3 regions of the Rahnella sp. 1L-D-7-B-C2 genome follow, and region 2 is predicted to be linked to each of the others. Evidence: predicted binding sites of a transcription regulator. Region 2 holds the regulator's gene; each other region holds the start of a gene.

Region 1 (6,160 bases), on a different contig from region 2:
CCTGACGTTACTGCTGATCGGCTGCCCGTGTGCGCTGGTGATTTCGACGCCTGCGGCGATTACGTCCGGACTGGCGGCAGCCACGCGTCAGGGTGCGTTAATCAAAGGCGGTGCAGCGCTGGAACAACTGGCGCTGATCGAAACCGTGGCGCTGGATAAAACCGGCACGCTCACCGAAGGTAAACCGGAGGTCACCGGCGTGTTGGTGCTGAACGGCGCCAGCGAAGGCGAAGTGCTAAGCCTCGCCGCTGCGGTCGAAGAAGGTTCACATCACCCGCTGGCTCAGGCGATTTTAGCCCGCGCGAAAGCCCATAATCCGCTGCCAATCACCGCACAGGATCGCCGGGCACTGGCGGGTTCCGGCGTGGAAGGGATTGTCTCCGGCAGAAAGATTCAGGTGCTGGCACCGAAACGCGTGGAAGAAAGCGCGCTGAGTGCGGACGCCACAACGCAAATCGCCGGGTGGGAATCCGCCGGTAAAACTGTGGTCGTGGTAATGCAGGACGCGCAGGCTATCGGTCTGGTCGCGATGCAGGATCGCCTGCGCGATGATGCCATCGACGCGTTGCGCAGTCTGAAAGCGCTCGGCGTATCGGCAGTGATGCTGACCGGCGATAATCCGCGTGCGGCCAAAACTATTGCTGACCGGCTGGGCATCGATTTTCGTGCCGGTTTATTGCCTGCCGATAAAGTCTCTGCGGTCACTGAGCTGAACGCAGTGAAACCGGTGGCGATGGTCGGCGACGGCATCAACGATGCGCCGGCGATGAAAGCCGCAACAATCGGAATTGCGATGGGCAGCGGCACCGACGTGGCGCTGGAAACCGCCGATGCTGCGCTGACGCACAACCGCCTGAGCGGGCTGGCGCAGATGATCAGCCTGTCGCGCGCCACGCGGGCGAACATCCGTCAGAACATCACCATCGCGCTGGGGCTGAAGGCAATTTTTCTGGTCACCACCATTATGGGGCTGACCGGCCTGTGGCTGGCGGTGCTGGCAGATTCGGGCGCAACGGCACTCGTCACTGCCAACGCCCTGAGACTGTTGCGCAATAAATCGCGCTGAGGATTATGGGCGGGTCTCGCTGATCCGCCCTTTGCACAGCAGATAACGGTAAGGCAGGCTGTCGGTATCAGACGCTAACAACGTGTGTTCCATAAAGCGGCAGAAGCCAGGAATATCGCGGGTGGTTGCCGGATCATCGGCGACGATCAGCAATGTTTCACCGTCTTTCATGGTGCGTACTGCTTTACGAACCATCATTACAGGTTCCGGGCAACGCAGGCCCAGTGCATCAAGCTGATGGTCCGGGTTGATAAAGGGATCGGTCATTTCGTTTCTCAACATTTTCAGCGGCAATGCGCGATTGTACGGTAATGGGCCACAGTTTAACCCGCTGGTTTTCTCACGCAACCTGCGCAAACCGTTGCGCTATAATTAACCACCGGATCTGTTGCGCAAACGGTGCGCAACAGATACTATGCGCGCCGCACCGGAAATACCGGTGTGAAAGAAAAGACACTCTTGGGTTCCCTCACCCCAATTCACTAAAAAGGTCACATCATGTATTCCTTTACTGCTCAACAGCGGTTTTCCGCGTTGATATGGCTATCGCTTTTTCACATCGCCATCATTACCTCCAGTAATTATCTGGTTCAGTTACCCGTATCCATTTTTGGTTTCCACACCACCTGGGGCGCATTCACATTTCCGTTTATTTTTCTGGCCACCGATCTGACCGTGCGAATTTTCGGCGCACCGCTGGCGCGACGGATTATTCTTTCCGTGATGGTACCTGCACTGGCTATTTCCTACGTGATTTCCGCCCTGTTCTTTGAAGCGCAGTGGCAGGGCGTCGGCGCACTCAGCAGCCTGAACATCATGGTGGCACGCATTGCGACCGCAAGCTTTATGGCGTATGTGCTGGGGCAAATTCTCGACGTTCACGTCTTCAACCGCCTGCGCCAGAACCGCCGCTGGTGGATAGCACCGGTCGCCTCGATGTTTCTGGGAAATATCAGCGATACGCTGTCGTTCTTCTTCATCGCGTTCTACAAAAGCACCGACGCTTTTATGGCCGAACACTGGGTGGAAATCGCGCTGGTGGATTACACGTTCAAAGTGCTGATCTGTCTGGTGTTCTTCCTGCCGATGTACGGCGTACTGCTGAACATGCTGCTTAAGAGTCTGTCCGCTCAGGGAAATCACACTCCGTCGGCCATGCGTGCGCACTAGCGGCTAACAAGGGGCTTTCGCCCCTTTTCAGATCCGCCTTCCCCAAAACAAAAATCGCGCCATAATCTGACTTGCATTTGCGGCGTGAATAGGTTGCCATAAGGCCGTTAAGTCAACATCTAAGCCTGATAAACAGGCCACTTAAGGAAGACCGATGCGTAACTTCGCTAAAATGATGGGAATGGCAGTACTGGTCGCCGGTCTGGCGGCGTGTGACGGTAAAACTACTGACGCACCGGCAGCGGATAAAGCAGCAGCCGCGGCGACAACCACCGCGCCAGTCAGCCTGCTGGATGGAAAAGTCACCTTCTCCCTGCCGCAGGGAATGAGCGACCAGAGCGGTAAGCTGGGCACTCAGGCAAACAATATGCACGTGTACGCCGACAGCACCGGTCAGAAAGCGGTGATTGTGATCCTCGGAGATAACACTACCGAATCGCTGGAAACGCTAACTGCCCGTTTGCAGGATCAGCAAAAAGCCCGCGATACCAACCTGCAAGTCGTGACGAATAAATCGATTCAGGTTAACGGCCAGACGATGCAACAGTACGACAGCGTGATCACCTCTGCCGGTCAGAAAGCTTATTCGTCTATCGTGCTGGGCAAAGTAGACAGCCATCTGCTGACGCTGCAAATTACCCTGCCGGCTGACAATCAGCAACAGGCGCAGGCGGATGCTGAAGCTATTATTAATACCCTGAAAGTTCAGTAATCTTTGCTTTCAGCGGCACTCTCAGGCGGAGCTTTGGCTCCGCTTTTTTGTTGCTGATCTGCCAGGTTTGGCACCTCAACGCGTTGCCCACACCGTTGAAATGGGTTTTTTCGCTCACATTCGAAGGGAAACGCGCGCGATCACGTTAACGGCCGGGATACCCATCAAAAATGTGATTCAACCACAGATTCCGCCCTTCTGACGTTTCATTTTGTTACTCAATATCGCAAAATCCGCCTCCTTAGTCATAAAACTGTAACAATTCTGTCATCTATCACAGTTCATAGGCGCTCTGCCCGTTAGCATGATGTTCGTTTTGGAACATAACGGCACTGCCCTTTGTCAGTGGCTCATGATGAGTCAGACCTGATTTATGCCATTGGAGGCATGTATGCTCAGTATCTTCAAACCCGCGCCACACAAAGCGCCCGTGGATGAAAGCCACGTCGATCCGCTCTACCGCCGTCTCCGCTGGCAAATCTTCATGGGGATTTTCTTCGGTTACGCGGCTTACTATCTGGTGCGCAAAAACTTCGCACTGGCCATGCCTTATCTCATCGACCAGGGCTTTTCGCGCGGCGATCTGGGTTTTGCGCTTTCCGGGATTTCCATCGCTTACGGTATCTCGAAATTCATTATGGGTTCGGTCTCTGACCGCTCTAATCCGCGCGTCTTCCTGCCTGCGGGCCTGATCCTCGCCGCCGCTGTCATGTTGTTTATGGGATTTGTGCCATGGGCAACCTCCAGCATCGCCATCATGTTCGTGCTGTTGTTCCTGTGCGGATGGTTTCAGGGCATGGGCTGGCCGCCGTGCGGACGCACCATGGTTCACTGGTGGTCACAGAAGGAGCGCGGCGGAATTGTCTCGGTGTGGAACTGCGCGCATAACGTCGGCGGCGGCATTCCTCCGTTGCTGTTCCTGCTGGGGATGGCGTGGTTTAACGACTGGCATGCGGCGCTGTATATGCCCGCTTTCGGCGCGATCCTGCTGGCGGTGTTTGCCTTCATGGCTATGCGCGATACTCCGCAGTCCTGCGGTCTGCCGCCTATCGAAGAATACAAAAACGATTATCCGCCGGATTACGTGAAAGAATCCGCCGAGCAGGAGCTGACGGCGAAGCAGATCTTCATGCAATACATTTTGCCGAACAAACTGCTGTGGTACATCGCGCTGGCGAACGTGTTTGTTTACCTGCTGCGCTACGGCATTCTCGACTGGTCGCCGACCTACCTGAAAGAAGTGAAGCACTTCGCGTTGGATAAATCCTCGTGGGCGTATTTCCTGTATGAATATGCGGGTATACCGGGGACGCTGCTGTGCGGCTGGATGTCTGACAAAGTGTTCAAAGGCAACCGCGGCGCGACCGGCGTGTTCTTCATGGTGCTGGTGACCATCGCGACTGTTGTTTACTGGCTGAACCCGGTCGGCAATCCGGGCATTGATATGGCCTGTATGATCACTATTGGCTTCCTGATCTACGGCCCGGTAATGCTGATTGGCTTACATGCTCTGGAACTGGCACCGAAGAAAGCGGCGGGTACGGCGGCGGGCTTTACCGGATTGTTTGGTTATCTGGGCGGCTCGGTTGCGGCAAGTGCCATCGTTGGTTACACCGTGGATTACTTCGGCTGGGATGGCGGCTTTATCGTGATGATTGCCGGATGTGTGCTGGCGGTTCTGCTGCTGGTATTAACCATGCTCAGTGAGAATAAGCACAAAGCGCAACTGGCGAAAAATGCCTGATTCCTACTGATATGACACATAGCAAAAAGGCACCAACGGTGCCTTTTTCATTTACTGATCAACGTACTTCACAGTCTGAATTATTCCGACAGATACATTTTGCGCAGATAATGCGGCACCGCATCGTCGGCGTTAGAACCGATGATTTCCGCATCCGGCATCGCTGCTTTCAGGCGCGGCAGAGAGCCGCTCATCAGACAGCCTTTTCCGGCCATGCTCAGCATCTCAAGGTCATTGAGACCATCGCCAAAGGCGATACAATCTTTCAGCGTGTAACCCATCAGTTTCGACACGTATTCCAGCGCATGTCCTTTCGATACGCCGCCCGCCATGACTTCCAGACAGACCGGCAGCGAGAAGCTGACGTTTACACGATCGCCCCAGCGTGCGTTGATCGCTTCTTCCAGTGGCAGCAGTTTCTCGTGATCTTCGCAGGTGAAATAGACTTTGCAGATGCCGTCGGTTTCCAGCAGACCCGGCTCGTACAGCTTGTATTTGAACACGGATTCGCGGAAGAAATCGTCCTGATCGGCGCGGTCACGGTTCATGTACCAGTCGTCGTTACGGTAAACGTTGGTCAAAATATCCGGATTATTGTGCATGATGCCGAACAGATCGCGGGCAATATCTTCGTCCAGATTGTGGGAGAAAATCAGCTCACCGTCGGTGTTATGCACGCGCGCACCGTTCGAGGTGATCATATAAGCGCTGATTTCCAGATTGTCACGCATCTGCGCGACATCGATATGGTGACGCCCGGTGGCGAACACAAAATGCACATCGCGCTGCGTGAGCAGCTTGAGCGTCTCTTTCGCGAACGGGCTCAGGGTATGGTCAGGTGATAGCAGTGTGCCATCTAAATCGGAAGCAACAACATGGTACATAGCGTAGGTTCTAACCTCTGATGGAGTTGTGCGCGGCGTACCGCGGATTAATGCTGTCGCGCAAAAAAGCGCATGATAGCGTCCAGCGCCTGTGCCCGAAGGTCGTCCCGCTCGAACAGGATCTCATGGCGCGCGCCTTCAATGACCAGCGGTTTATCCCCTTCACAAGGGTGACCCGCAACGGCCATGGCCTGACAAAAAGCAAGATGAGACCGGTTATCGACTACACGGTCTTCGCTTGCCTGCAATAAAAGGACGGGCGTAGTGATTTTCTCGGCTTCTTTCAGGATATGCATCCCGGCGTCGATACCTTCACGCACCCAGTGATACGTTGGTCCGCCGACCTGCAGCTCCGGATAATCGGCGTAGTAGCGCAGATTACGGCGATAACGTTCGCGACTGTGGGTCAGACGATTGACCACAAACGGCAAAGGCCGCCAGTGACCGGTGCCGAGCGCATAACCGTCGCGACGTACCGGACGGTTTTCCGCCCAGTTAAGGATCCGGCGGGATATCCAGCCCGGCATCGGCAGATAAATGCCGGTCATCGGGGCCAGCAATGCCGCCGCGTCGAAACTTTGCGG
Region 2 (6,160 bases):
TGCTGCGCTTCGGTGAGACTGTTGCCCTCTTCCGTCGAGGCAAAACCGCACTGCGGGCTGAGGCAAATCTGATTGATATCCAAATATTCCGCCGCTTCCGCCAGACGCGCTTCAACGGTTTTGGCCGGCTCCAGCTCGCCGGATTTGGTGGTGATTAACCCCAGAACTGCCTGCTGATGGCCCTTTTTAATAAAGCGCAGAGGCTCGAAGCCGCCGGAACGCTCATTGTCATACTCAAGGAAGAAGGCATCGATATTTACACCGCCAAACAGGATCTCAGCCACCGGCTCGTAGCCACCTTCGGAAATCCAGGTGGAGCGGAAGTTACCGCGACACACGTGCAAACCAATCACCAGATCGTCCGGTTTACCGGCAATCGCTTTGTTCAGCACGTCCGCGTAAGTACGCGCTAACTCTTCTGGAGAATCGCCACGCTCGCGGATTTGCTGCTTCTGATCTTCCGAGCACAGATACGCCCAGACAGTATCGTCAAGTTGCAGATAGCGGCAACCGGCGTCATAAAATGCTTTAATGGCGTCGCGATAAACCTGTGCCAGATCGTTGAAATAGTCTTTCAGATCAGGATACGCCTCTTTGCTGATGGCATTACGGCCACCGCGGAAGTGCATCACGCTCGGGCTTGGGATAGTCATTTTCGGGACTGCGCTGCCGCTGATGCTTTTCAGAAAACGAAAATCGTCCAGCATCGGATGCGCATCAAAGCCGAGTTTACCTGTGACTTTAATGCTGCGTGCTTTGGTCTGTACGCCGTTGAACTGAATCCCCTGTACTGCGTCGTAACCTTCCACTCCGTCAAGCCCTTCGAAGAAATCGAAGTGCCACCATGCACGGCGGAACTCACCGTCAGTGACCACCTGCAAACCGGCTTCGCGCTGTAAATCCACCACGCGGCGGATTTCAGTATCTTCTACGGCACGCAGCTGCGCGGCATCGATCTCGCCAGCCTGAAACAGCTTACGCGCTTCTTTGATAGCCGCCGGGCGCAGGAAACTGCCGACCACGTCAGCACGGAACGGAGGGGTAGTACGTTGCATGAAAAACTCCTTAATGGCATCCCGTCGCAGACGAAATGCAAATGATTTACAAGGTAAATAATTGCGCCGCGTTACATGTAGACTTCTGGATGTCTAAATGGTTTTAAGGCGATACTGTCATGCCGGTTACTCACCGACAACAGAGGAATTTTCATGGGAGATGAAATAAATTCACGATCAAAAGCGGTGAGTTAATGAAGCAGCAAACAAAAAAAGCCCGACATGGAGAAATGCCGGGCTGGATAGAAAACAGCAATTTACGGTTTCACTGAAACTTTAGTGGTGTTATCGGAAGGAACTATCAGCTTCGGTGCCAGCGTAAAAATAAAGCGCGTGCCGACGCCGACTTCACTCATCACCTCGAGCCTGGCGTTGTGGTGGCTGAGCGCATGTTTGACGATCGCCAGCCCCAGTCCGCTGCCACCGGTCTGGCGGGAACGGGCTTTGTCGACACGATAGAAACGTTCAGTCAGACGCGGGAGATGCTGAGGTGCAATGCCCGGCCCGTTGTCGCTTATCTGGAACTGTGCGCCATGCGGCGTTTGCTGCCAGCTGACCTCAATTCGGGTGCCCGGCGGCGTATGATTGACCGCGTTATACACCAGATTCGACACCGCACTGCGTAGCTGATCCTCGTTGCCGAAGACCTTCAGCTTCTCGTTTACGCGAAACACAACTTCGTGCTGACCGCCACTCAGTGTCTGTACTTCGCGCTCCAGCATCCCGAGCATCACCGGAATATCGACTTTTTCGTGCAAATCCATATTGGCGGAGGCTTCGATTTTTGACAGCGTCAGGAGCTGCTTGACCAGCCCGTCCATGCGTCGCGTTTGCTCTTGCATAGTATCGAGCGCTTTAGTGCGAAACGGCTCTTCCAGCTTGGCATCTTCCATCATTTCCAGGTAGCCCTGCAAAACCGTCAGCGGGGTGCGAAGTTCATGGCTGACGTTGGCGAAGAAGTTACGCCGCGCGCCTTCCAGCTGGCGCATTTGCGTGACATCACGCGCCACCATCAGTAACTGCCCTTCGGAATAAGGCATCACGCGAAATTCGACGTAATGTTCATTATTGAGCTGAAGATTGAGTGCGCGGCTGAAATCACGCGCCTGGATCCAGGCGCGAAATTCCGGATAGCGCAGCAGGTTGAAGATGTGTTGCCCGTTATCTTCCGGCCAGCGGAAGCCGAGAAGCTCCTGCGCCAGACCGTTACACCAGAAAATATTGCCCTCTTCAGTGGTCAGCACCACTGCATCCGGCAACGATTCTGCACCGCTGCGAAAACGTTTAATGAGTTGCCCTAATTCACGGCGGCGACGGCGGTTTCGCATCTGCATCTGGTTCAGCCCGTAGAACAACGGCTCCCAGCTCCAGCGGCCATTTGGCGGGGTGATGCTGCGGTCAAGCCACAGCCAGTGTGAGAGTTTAAGCTGGTTATAATAGTTCCAGCCCAGCGCCGCCAGCAGAGACGCAAAGAGAAGCCAGCCAAAATGGCCGACAAAAATACCGAGAATGATCGCTGGCAGGCAAAACAGAAAAAATTCGCCGGCCAGCCGTTTCCATGACAAACGTTCTAACACACAGATTCTCCGCTGTGGGGACTAATAACGCGTTGAAAAACGGTATCCCGTGCCACGGACAGTCTGGATCATTCTGTCATGTCCACTGGTTTCCAGCGCTTTGCGTAAACGACGAATATGCACGTCTACCGTGCGATCTTCCACATAAACGTTAGTGCCCCAGACGTTATTGAGCAACTGTTCGCGGCTGTAAACGCGTTCGGAGTGGGTCATAAAGAAATGCAATAACTTGAACTCGGTCGGCCCCATGTCGAGCGCCTGCTCATTGGCCATCACGCGGTGAGAGGAAGGATCGAGCGTCAGACCCTGCATGTCGATCACCTCTTCCACCGCCATCGGTGAAATACGGCGCATCACAGCTTTAATACGGGCAACCAGTTCTTTAGGAGAAAACGGTTTAGTAATGTAATCATCGGCACCCACTTCGAGGCCACGCACCCGGTCCTCTTCTTCACCGCGTGCAGTCAGCATCATCACCGGAATTTCGCGGGTCAGGGCTTCACGTTTAAGATGTTTGATAAACTGGATCCCGGACCCTCCCGGTAACATCCAGTCGAGCAGGATAAGCTCAGGATAAGGCTCGACCAGTTGGCCAATCGCGGAATCAAAATCTTCAGCTTCTACTGCCTGATAGCCATTTTGTTCCAGTACAAAACACACCATTTCACGGATTGGAGCTTCGTCTTCAACCACCAATATACGTCTAGCCATCGTAGGTCCTGCCAATAGGTTAGCGATCTTTTATTTGATTGCGGGCGCCATTATGCGTCAGTTTTGTGACAGATTTATGAATAGAAAGGATGGTCTATTACACCGCACTTTGACAGCCATCTTGCTGAAATTCGCCTGATTTTTCTGGGGACATCGTCCCCCGACGGCGTTTATACTTTGCGCCATTGTTACCGTCTAGCGAATCACCGGGAGTTTCATGCGCCTGATCCACACTTCAGACTGGCACCTTGGCCAGTACTTCTTTACCAAAAGCCGCGCCGCCGAGCATCAGGCCTTTCTGCGCTGGCTGACGGAACAGGTGGAAACTCATCAGGTCGATGCCGTGATTGTGGCGGGCGATATTTTCGATACCGGCTCGCCACCAAGCTATGCGCGGGAATTGTATAACCGCTTCGTGGTGGAATTACAACACACCGGCTGCCAGCTGGTAGTGCTGGCCGGTAACCACGATTCGGTCGCCACGCTCAATGAATCGAAAGAACTACTTTCCTGCCTCAACACCCGCGTGATCGCTACCGTCGGTGAAGACTTGTCTGAGCAGGTTTTGGAATTAAATCATCGTGATGGCTCGCCCGGCGCAGTGCTTTGTGCGATCCCGTTCTTACGCCCGCGCGATTTGATAGCCAGCCAGGCCGGTCAGTCCGGCAGCGACAAGCAGCTGGCGTTGCAGGAAGCCATCGCTGCCCATTATGACGCTTTATATCAGGCGGCACAGGCGAAGCGCGACCAGCTCGGCGTCCCGCTGCCCATCATCGCCACCGGCCATCTGACCACCGTCGGCGTCAGCACCTCGGATTCCGTTCGCGACATTTATATAGGTACTCTCGATGCCTTTCCGGCACAGGCATTTCCGCCGGTCGATTACGTCGCACTCGGGCATATTCACCGCGCCCAGTGCGTGGCGAAAACCAACCATATCCGTTACAGCGGCTCGCCGATTGCGCTGAGTTTTGACGAACTCGGCAAAGCCAAAAGCGTATTTATGCTCGATTTTACGGGTGCAACGCTGAACAGCATCGAAACGCTGGAAATTCCGGTATTTCAGCCGATGCAGATGATCAAAGGCCCGCTGGCCGAAATAGAAAAACAACTGATGCAGTTCAGCGATGGCGATACCACCAAACCGGTCTGGCTGGATATAGAAGTCGCGACGCAGGATTACCTCAGCGACATTCAACGGCGGATCCAGGCGCTGACCGCTGAACTGCCGGTGGAAGTCGTACTGCTGCGCCGCAGTAAAGAACAGCGCATTAACAGCATTGAACAACAGGAAAAAGAAACCCTCAGCGAGCTGAGCGTGAGCGATGTCTTCGAGCGGCGGCTGTCGCTGGAAGCGGACACTGACGAACAGCGTCAGGCACGGATGCGCACGCTGTTTGCGCAGGTGGTCGATGAGGTCACCAGCGGTCATCACGCAGAGGACGCCACACAATGAAAATTCTCAGCCTGCGTTTAAAAAATCTAAACTCGCTGGAAGGCGAATGGAAAATCGACTTCACCGCTGAGCCTTTTGTCAGCAACGGATTATTCGCTATCACCGGCCCGACCGGCGCGGGAAAAACTACCCTGCTCGATGCCATCTGTCTGGCGCTGTATCACCAGACGCCGCGTCTGAACGTCACCCCCAGCCAGAACGAACTGATGACCCGCCACACCGCCGAATCACTGGCCGAAGTGGAATTTGAAGTGAAAGGCATTGGCTACCGTGCCTTCTGGAGCCAGCGCCGGGCGAAAAACTCACCGGACGGCAATTTACAGGCACCGAAAGTCGAGCTGGCATTGCTGGCGGACGGCAAAATTCTGGCGGATAAAGTACGCGATAAACTTGACACGATTGCCGAACTGACCGGGCTGGATTTTGGCCGTTTCACCAAATCGATGATGCTGTCACAGGGACAATTCGCCGCCTTTCTCAATGCCGATGCCAATGACCGCGCAGAATTGCTGGAAGAACTTACCGGCACGGAAATCTACGGCCTCCTGTCTGAACGCGTGTTCGAACAGCATAAAGAAGCGCGCGTAGCGCTCGACGGTTTACATCAGCGCATGGCTGGTATCGAACTGCTCAGCGAAGAACAGCGTCAGGCGCTGGAAACGCAGCTTAAAGAACTCAACGCGCAGGAAATCAGCCTTAGCCAGCGGGCGCAGCAGCGTCAGCAGGATCTTAACTGGCTGCAACACTGGCAGCAGGTGCAGCAAAAACATCAGCAATCAGTGCAACAGCTGGCAGCGACGGAGCAGGAAATGGCGCAGGCTGCGCCGCAGTTGCAGCAGCTTGCACTCAGCGAACCGGCGGAAAAACTCCGTTCACGTCTTAACGATCGCCAGCGCTGCCAGCAGGAAACACTGAATCTGCAACAGCAGACCGCGCAGCTGATCCAGCAGCAGGAACACCAGCTGGCGCAGATGACGCCGCTGAAGCAGGCCGCAGAACAGGCGCAAAGTGCGCGCCAGAAACAGGTGGAAGAACAGCGACAGCAGCAGACACTCATTGAAGAGCAAATCCTGCCGCTGGATAACAGCATCGCCCAGTGGCGGAAAGCGCAAACCGATACGCAACAGTCATTGAATGACGTACAGAAACAGGTCAGCGAGCAAAATCTCGCACTTGAACAGCTGACCGCCGAACGTCAGAAGCTTGAAGAGCAAAGCCGCCAGCACCAGACGCGGCACACTGCCCTGACCGAGGCGCTGACCGTGCAGCAACAACGTCAGGCAGCGCTGGAAAATCAGCATCCGCTGGCGGTGTTGCAGAAACGGCAGGCTGAACTGACACACCTGCGACCGGTACGCCAG
Region 3 (6,160 bases), on a different contig from region 2:
GCTCGGAAATGGTTTTGATAATAGCCATGACTAAACGCAGGTCGCTGGCAGTCGGCTGGCGCTTGGCAATAATGCGCACGCAGGCTTCGTCGATCGCCACTTCCATCATGTTCACTTTGTCATCGCCTTTGATGACCTGCTGCGCCAGCTCCGCGTCCTGATTGTGCATCGCGGTAATAGCATCCGTCAGTTGCTGTTCAACCAGACCGCCCATCGCCAGCACCTGGGTGCGGATGTGCTCAAGCTCTGCGTTGAACTGGCCGGAAATATGTTTGTTTAAGTTCAGGTTATCCATTTTTCTTACCTCAACCGTAGCGGCCAGTAATGTAATCTTCAGTCTGTTTACGCGCTGGCGAAGTGAACAGCGAATCGGTGTCGCTGTATTCGATCAGTTCGCCCAGATACATAAACGCAGTGCGGTCTGAACAACGCGCAGCCTGCTGCATGTTGTGCGTCACAATCACTACCGTGTAATCGGATTTCAGTTCAGTGATCAGCTCTTCAATACGGCCGGTGGAAATCGGGTCCAGCGCCGAGCAAGGTTCGTCGAGCAGCAGCACGTCAGGGCGGATCGCGATACCGCGCGCGATACACAGACGCTGTTGCTGGCCGCCGGAGAGGCTGTAGCCGCTCTGATGCAGTTTGTCTTTGGACTCATTCCACAGCGCCGCTTTGGTCAGCGCCCACTGCACGCGTTCGTCCATATCGGTACGGGAAAGCTTCTCAAACAGACGCACACCAAACGCGATGTTGTCGTAAATCGACATCGGGAATGGCGTTGGCTTCTGGAACACCATGCCGACTTTGGCGCGCAGCAGGGCGATATCTTGTTTATCGACCAGAATATTTTCGCCATCGAGCAGGATTTCGCCTTCTGCATGTTGCTCAGGATACAGCTGATACATTTTGTTAAACGTGCGCAGCAGCGTGGATTTCCCACAGCCGGACGGACCGATAAAGGCGGTCACTTCGTTCTTGGCAATATCCAGGGAGATATTTTTCAGCGCGTGGAATTTGCCGTAATAAAAGTTCAGATCGCGTACCTGAATCTTGCTGTTGGATGCGTCAGTCATTCTCAGACATCTCTCTTATTCGTGCGCCGCATCGCGACGCCGGGAAAACAGTGACGGCAGCCGTTATCGGCTACCGTCAATCATGAATTATTGTTTCTTCTGCGCGAAAATCACACGCGCCAGAATGTTCAGCAGCAGCACGCACAGAGTAATCAGCAGCACGCCCGCCCACGCCAGTTGTTGCCACTCGCCAAACGGGCTCATCGCAAACTTGAAGATAGTCACCGGCAGGTTGGCAATCGGCTGCATCATGTCGGTGCTCCAGAACTGGTTGGAGAGTGACGTGAACAGCAGCGGCGCGGTTTCACCGGCGATACGGGCAATTGCCAGCAGGATACCGGTGATGATGCCGGACACCGACGCTTTCAGCGTGATGGCAGAGATCATCTTCCACTTTGGCGTACCCAGTGCGTAAGCCGCTTCGCGCAGGCTGTCCGGCACCAGTTTGAGCATGTTTTCAGTGGTACGGATAACGATAGGGATCTGCAGCAGCGCCAGCGCCAGGACGCCCGCCCAGCCGGAGAAGTGCCCCATTTTTGCTACCATAATGGTGTACACAAACAGGCCGACGACGATAGAAGGCGCGGAAAGCAGAATGTCATTGATGAAACGAATGAACTCCGCCAGCCAGGATTTGCGGCCATATTCAGCCAGATAAATCCCCGCCATCACGCCCAGTGGCGTACCGATCACGGTCGCCCACAAAATCAGTAATCCGCTGCCCGCGATGGCGTTCGCCAGACCGCCGCCCGCCGTATTCGGTGGCGGAGTATTCTCGGTGAACAGCGCCAGTGACATTCCGTCGACGCCTTTCACCACGGTGGTAAACAGGATCCACACCAGCCAGAACAAACCGAACGCCATGGTCATCATTGAAACCAGCAGCGCCAGACGATTTTTCTGGCGACGCCATGCCTGACGTTTACGGCGCGACTCCAGCAGTTCAGGGGTGCTTTGCATTTCGAGTGTCGTCATCTTAACGGCCCTCTTTCTTAGCCAGACGCAGGATCATCACTTTCGACAGCGCCAGAACGATAAAAGTAATCACGAACAGAATCAGGCCCAGTTCCATCAGCGCGGCGGTGTGCAGACCGGCTTCAGCTTCGGCGAATTCGTTAGCCAGCGCTGAGGTAATACTGTTGCCCGGCATGTACAGCGAGACGCTGTCGAGCTGGTAGGTGTTGCCGATAATAAAGGTCACGGCCATGGTTTCACCCAACGCGCGTCCCAGCCCTAACATCACACCGCCAATCACGCCGTTTTTAGTGAACGGCAACACGATGCGCCAGATCACTTCCCACGTCGTACAACCGATGCCATAAGCGGACTCTTTCATCATCACCGGCGTTTGCTCGAACACGTCGCGCATTACCGAGGCGATGTAAGGGATGATCATGATGGCGAGGATCACACCCGCAGCCAGAATACCGATACCAAATCCGGGGCCGGCGAACAGGGCGCCAACAATCGGGATGCCGGACAGTACGTCACCGACCGGCGTCTGGAAGTATTGGGCAAACAGCGGTGCAAAAACGAATAAACCCCACATGCCGTAAACAATGCTGGGAATAGCCGCCAGCAGCTCAATGGCGATGCCCAGCGGACGTTTCAGCCAGTTCGGTGCCAGTTCGGTGAGGAATAACGCGATACCAAAGCTGACCGGTACAGCAATCAGCAAGGCGATAATCGAGGTTACGACGGTACCGTAAATCGGCACCAGTGCGCCGAACTGCTCGTTCGGGGCGTCCCAGGTTTTATTCCAGAGGAAGGATAAACCGAACTTTTCAATGCTCGGTAAAGAAGCAATAAACAGCGAGACGATAATACCGCCCAGCATTAATAACACGATCAGCGCTGCCAGTTTAACCAGCGCGCCAAAGATGATGTCACCGTTTTTGCTTGGTGCCTTAATAGCCGGCTTGTATTCAGCCATACCACTCTCTTTTAATTCAGATTTAATTCCCTCCCCGGCCGGAGAGGGAATGAAGCAGAAGACTTGTACTCTATATCAGACGGAAGGTCAGATCCTAGTACAGTGCTTTGCCGCTGGAATCTTTAATATTGGTTTTCCATGCTGCGCGGATCTGTTCAACCACAGAATCAGGCAGTGCGGCGTAATCCAGATCGGTCGTCAGCTTGTTACCGTTTTTGTAAGCCCAGTCGAAGAACTTCAGTACTTCAGCGCCTTTCGTTGCATCTTGCTGGTCTTTATAAATCAGGATGAAGGTGGTGGAGCTGATTGGCCACGCGTTATCACCTTTCTGATTGGTCAGATCCTGAGCGAAGGTTCTCTTCCAGTCAGCGCCTTTAGCCGCTGCGCTGAAGGATTCTTCAGTCGGGGTGATAGCTTTGCCGTCGGCATCCACCAGTTTGGTGTAAGCCAGATTATTTTGTTTTGCGTAAGCGTATTCTACGTAGCCGATTGAGCCTGGCAGACGCTGTACGAATGCGGCCACGCCGTCGTTACCTTTACCGCCCAGACCGGTAGGCCAGTTAACGGTAGAGCCGGAACCGATTTTCTCTTTCCACTCGTTGTTCACTTTCGCCAGATAGCTGGTGAACACGAAAGAGGTACCGGAACCGTCAGCACGGCGAACAACCGCGATGTTGGTGTCTGGCAGTTTCACGCCCGGGTTCAGCTTGGTGATCGCCGCGTCGTTCCACTTTTTGATTTTACCGAGGTAGATATCACCCAGCGTTGCGCCGTCCAGCGTCAGCTGACCGGATTTGATGCCAGGGATGTTCACAGCCAGTACCACGCCACCGATCACGGTAGGGAACTGGAACAGGCCGTTTTTGTTCAGATCTTCTTCTTTCATCGGGGCGTCGGACGCGCCGAAATCAACGGTTTTGGCGATGATTTGTTTCACGCCGCCGGAAGAACCGATACCCTGATAGTTAACCTGATTGCCAGTTTCTTTCTGATAAGCATCCGCCCACTTAGCGTAAACAGGTGCAGGGAAGGTACCGCCAGCGCCAGTCAGGTTAGAGGCAGCGAAAGCAGACATTGCTGTGAGGGAAAAAGTCGCTGCTACAAGACCGGCGACGGTGTTACGCATCAATTTCATGTTCCACTCCTGGTGGTTTTAAACTTCCCGACTTATGTCGACGTTAATTAAAGTGTTTGGCACAGGAGGAAAATAGGACAGTTTGGTGACAGTAAAATGTACGTAATATGACAGTTTTATGACAGAGGTCGCCATTTAGGCAAACGCTATTGCCATGCGCGCTTTAAGGCTTCGACGGCCAGAACAATATCGGGGACTTTTACACAAGCAAAACCCAGCACCAGCCCATAGCGTCCCGTTTGTTCCTCTGAGCTGTCAGGCAGCCACGAAGCGCTGAGTGGTGTGATTTCAATACCCACAGAGAGTGCCTGTGCAATTAAACGCTGTTCTGTTTCAAGGTTCGCTAAACGAATGGTGACATGCAGACCGGAGGAGACCTGCGGCATGTGACCAATGTGGCCGAGATGCTGGTTCCAGGCGTCGAGCAAGGCATTGCGCCGGGCCAGCGCTGCGCGCCGCATTCGGCGGCTGTGCTGCTGGAAATGCCCTTCGCTAAGGAAAAGTGCCATTGCCATCTGGTCATTCATCGGTGGCTGACGACTGGCCATTGTGCGCACCAGCAAAAATTGCTCCACCAGCTGCTTCGGTGCCACCAGATAACCTAAACGCAATCCCGGATACATTACCTTAGAGAAAGAACCGATATACAGCACCCGGTTGCTCTGATCGATAGCCGCCAAAGGAGTGAGTGGCGTACCGCTGTAACGGTATTCTCCATCGTAATCATCTTCAATAATCCAGGCTTTGTTCTGTTCTGCCCATTGCAGAATCTCCATCCGGCGCGCCATAGAGAGCGTCGCTCCCGTCGGATACTGACAGGACGGGCTGACATAGGCCATACGCGCTTTGGGGATCTGTTGTAAATGCCCGGTCTGTAGTCCCTCCTCATCGACTCCTATCCCATGCATTTTGACACCCAGGCAGGAGAATGCCCCTGCGGCAGCCCAGTAGCAGGGGTTTTCAATGACGACTTCATCTTCGGGGCGTAACAATAATGCTGAGCAGATCATAATCGCCTGTTGCGCGCCCAGCGTTATGACGATTTGTGAAGGATCACACTTTAAACCACGGGAATGGCGCAAATATTGCGCAATCAGCTCCCGCAACTGCGGCTCCCCCGCAGGATGCCCATAACCCATATGGGACATCGGTTCACTGCGCCAGAAGCGGGTTTGCAACCGGCTCCAGATATCAAAAGGAAAAAGATCTATTGCCGGCATACCAATACGGAATGCTTTGGGCACTCCTTCGTGGATACGGTGTTGGTTGAACAACGACGCCATGGGCAGGCGGTAACCAATGTGCAGTTGCGGCTCAGCCATGGAGTTATCGCCGGGGTGCAAGGTTTTCGGCGGCGAGTGTAGCTGCGCGACGTAGGTACCATCACCCACCCGCGTTTCGATAAAACCTTCAGCGAACAGGCGTTCATAGACGTTAACCACCGTGTTACGGGAGATATCGAGCATTTCCGCCAGCTCGCGGCTGGCAGGAAGTTTCACCCCGCTGCTTCTCGGGTTCCCTATAATCAATTCACGCAATGCGTCATAAAGCTGTATGGATAGCTTTCGTCCAGGCTTTAGGGTCAGTCCGGTAATTTCAAAAGGTAAGGAAGCGGGCAAATTGGCACCTTTATATAGGGGTGTTTTGGCTCTTTTATACATCCAATACCAGGAATAGCATAGCTCCATAATGTTAAACCCTATGGATATGCTTTTTTTTGCGCAACCAAAGGGACTCCATCTCTGCGAGGATTATTTATGTCTGCTCCAACTACTGTGATTTACTCGGCCAAAAAAATCATCACCATGTGTCCTTCTCAACCGGAAGCAAGTCATGTGGCAGTCAAAGACGGACGGATCCTGGGTGTTGGTTCACTGGATGAGCTAAAAGAATGGGGCGAATGTGTTGTTGATAACACCTTTGCCGACAAAGTTATTATTCCAGGCCTGATTGAAGCCCATTCACACGCCACCGGTGGCGGTATGTGGCAATTCCCTTATGTCGGTTTTTATGATCGCC

The links. The regulator PhoB, encoded in region 2, activates phosphate uptake and scavenging genes when phosphate is short. The targets are predictions, from matches to a motif close to CTGTCATAAAACTGNCNNAT.
Region 1: the regulator PhoB is predicted to act here: its motif matches at 3,191-3,210, upstream of glpT (glycerol-3-phosphate transporter).
Region 3: the regulator PhoB is predicted to act here: its motif matches at 4,247-4,266, upstream of pstS (phosphate ABC transporter substrate-binding protein PstS).

What each region holds. Positions count from the first base shown of each region.
Region 1 covers NZ_JBXAVQ010000011.1:60,209-66,368, forward strand. The annotation lists gene AC0Z7K_RS17085 (zinc/cadmium/mercury/lead-transporting ATPase) at 1-1,066, shown strand, start outside; gene tusA (sulfurtransferase TusA) at 1,070-1,333, opposite strand; gene AC0Z7K_RS17095 (7-cyano-7-deazaguanine/7-aminomethyl-7-deazaguanine transporter) at 1,565-2,236, shown strand; gene AC0Z7K_RS17100 (DcrB family lipoprotein) at 2,391-2,948, shown strand; gene glpT (glycerol-3-phosphate transporter) at 3,340-4,692, shown strand; gene yigL (sugar/pyridoxal phosphate phosphatase YigL) at 4,773-5,576, opposite strand; gene pldB (lysophospholipase L2) at 5,624-6,160, opposite strand, start outside.
Region 2 covers NZ_JBXAVQ010000007.1:166,999-173,158, forward strand. The annotation lists gene AC0Z7K_RS14035 (cobalamin-independent methionine synthase II family protein) at 1-1,055, opposite strand, end outside; gene phoR (phosphate regulon sensor histidine kinase PhoR) at 1,313-2,632, opposite strand; gene phoB (phosphate response regulator transcription factor PhoB) at 2,654-3,343, opposite strand; gene sbcD (exonuclease subunit SbcD) at 3,561-4,799, shown strand; gene sbcC (exonuclease subunit SbcC) at 4,796-6,160, shown strand, end outside.
Region 3 covers NZ_JBXAVQ010000004.1:34,965-41,124, reverse strand. The annotation lists gene phoU (phosphate signaling complex protein PhoU) at 1-295, opposite strand, end outside; gene pstB (phosphate ABC transporter ATP-binding protein PstB) at 306-1,073, opposite strand; gene pstA (phosphate ABC transporter permease PstA) at 1,161-2,048, opposite strand; gene pstC (phosphate ABC transporter permease PstC) at 2,050-3,006, opposite strand; gene pstS (phosphate ABC transporter substrate-binding protein PstS) at 3,101-4,141, opposite strand; gene pdxR (MocR-like pyridoxine biosynthesis transcription factor PdxR) at 4,288-5,802, opposite strand; gene AC0Z7K_RS08635 (amidohydrolase) at 5,899-6,160, shown strand, end outside.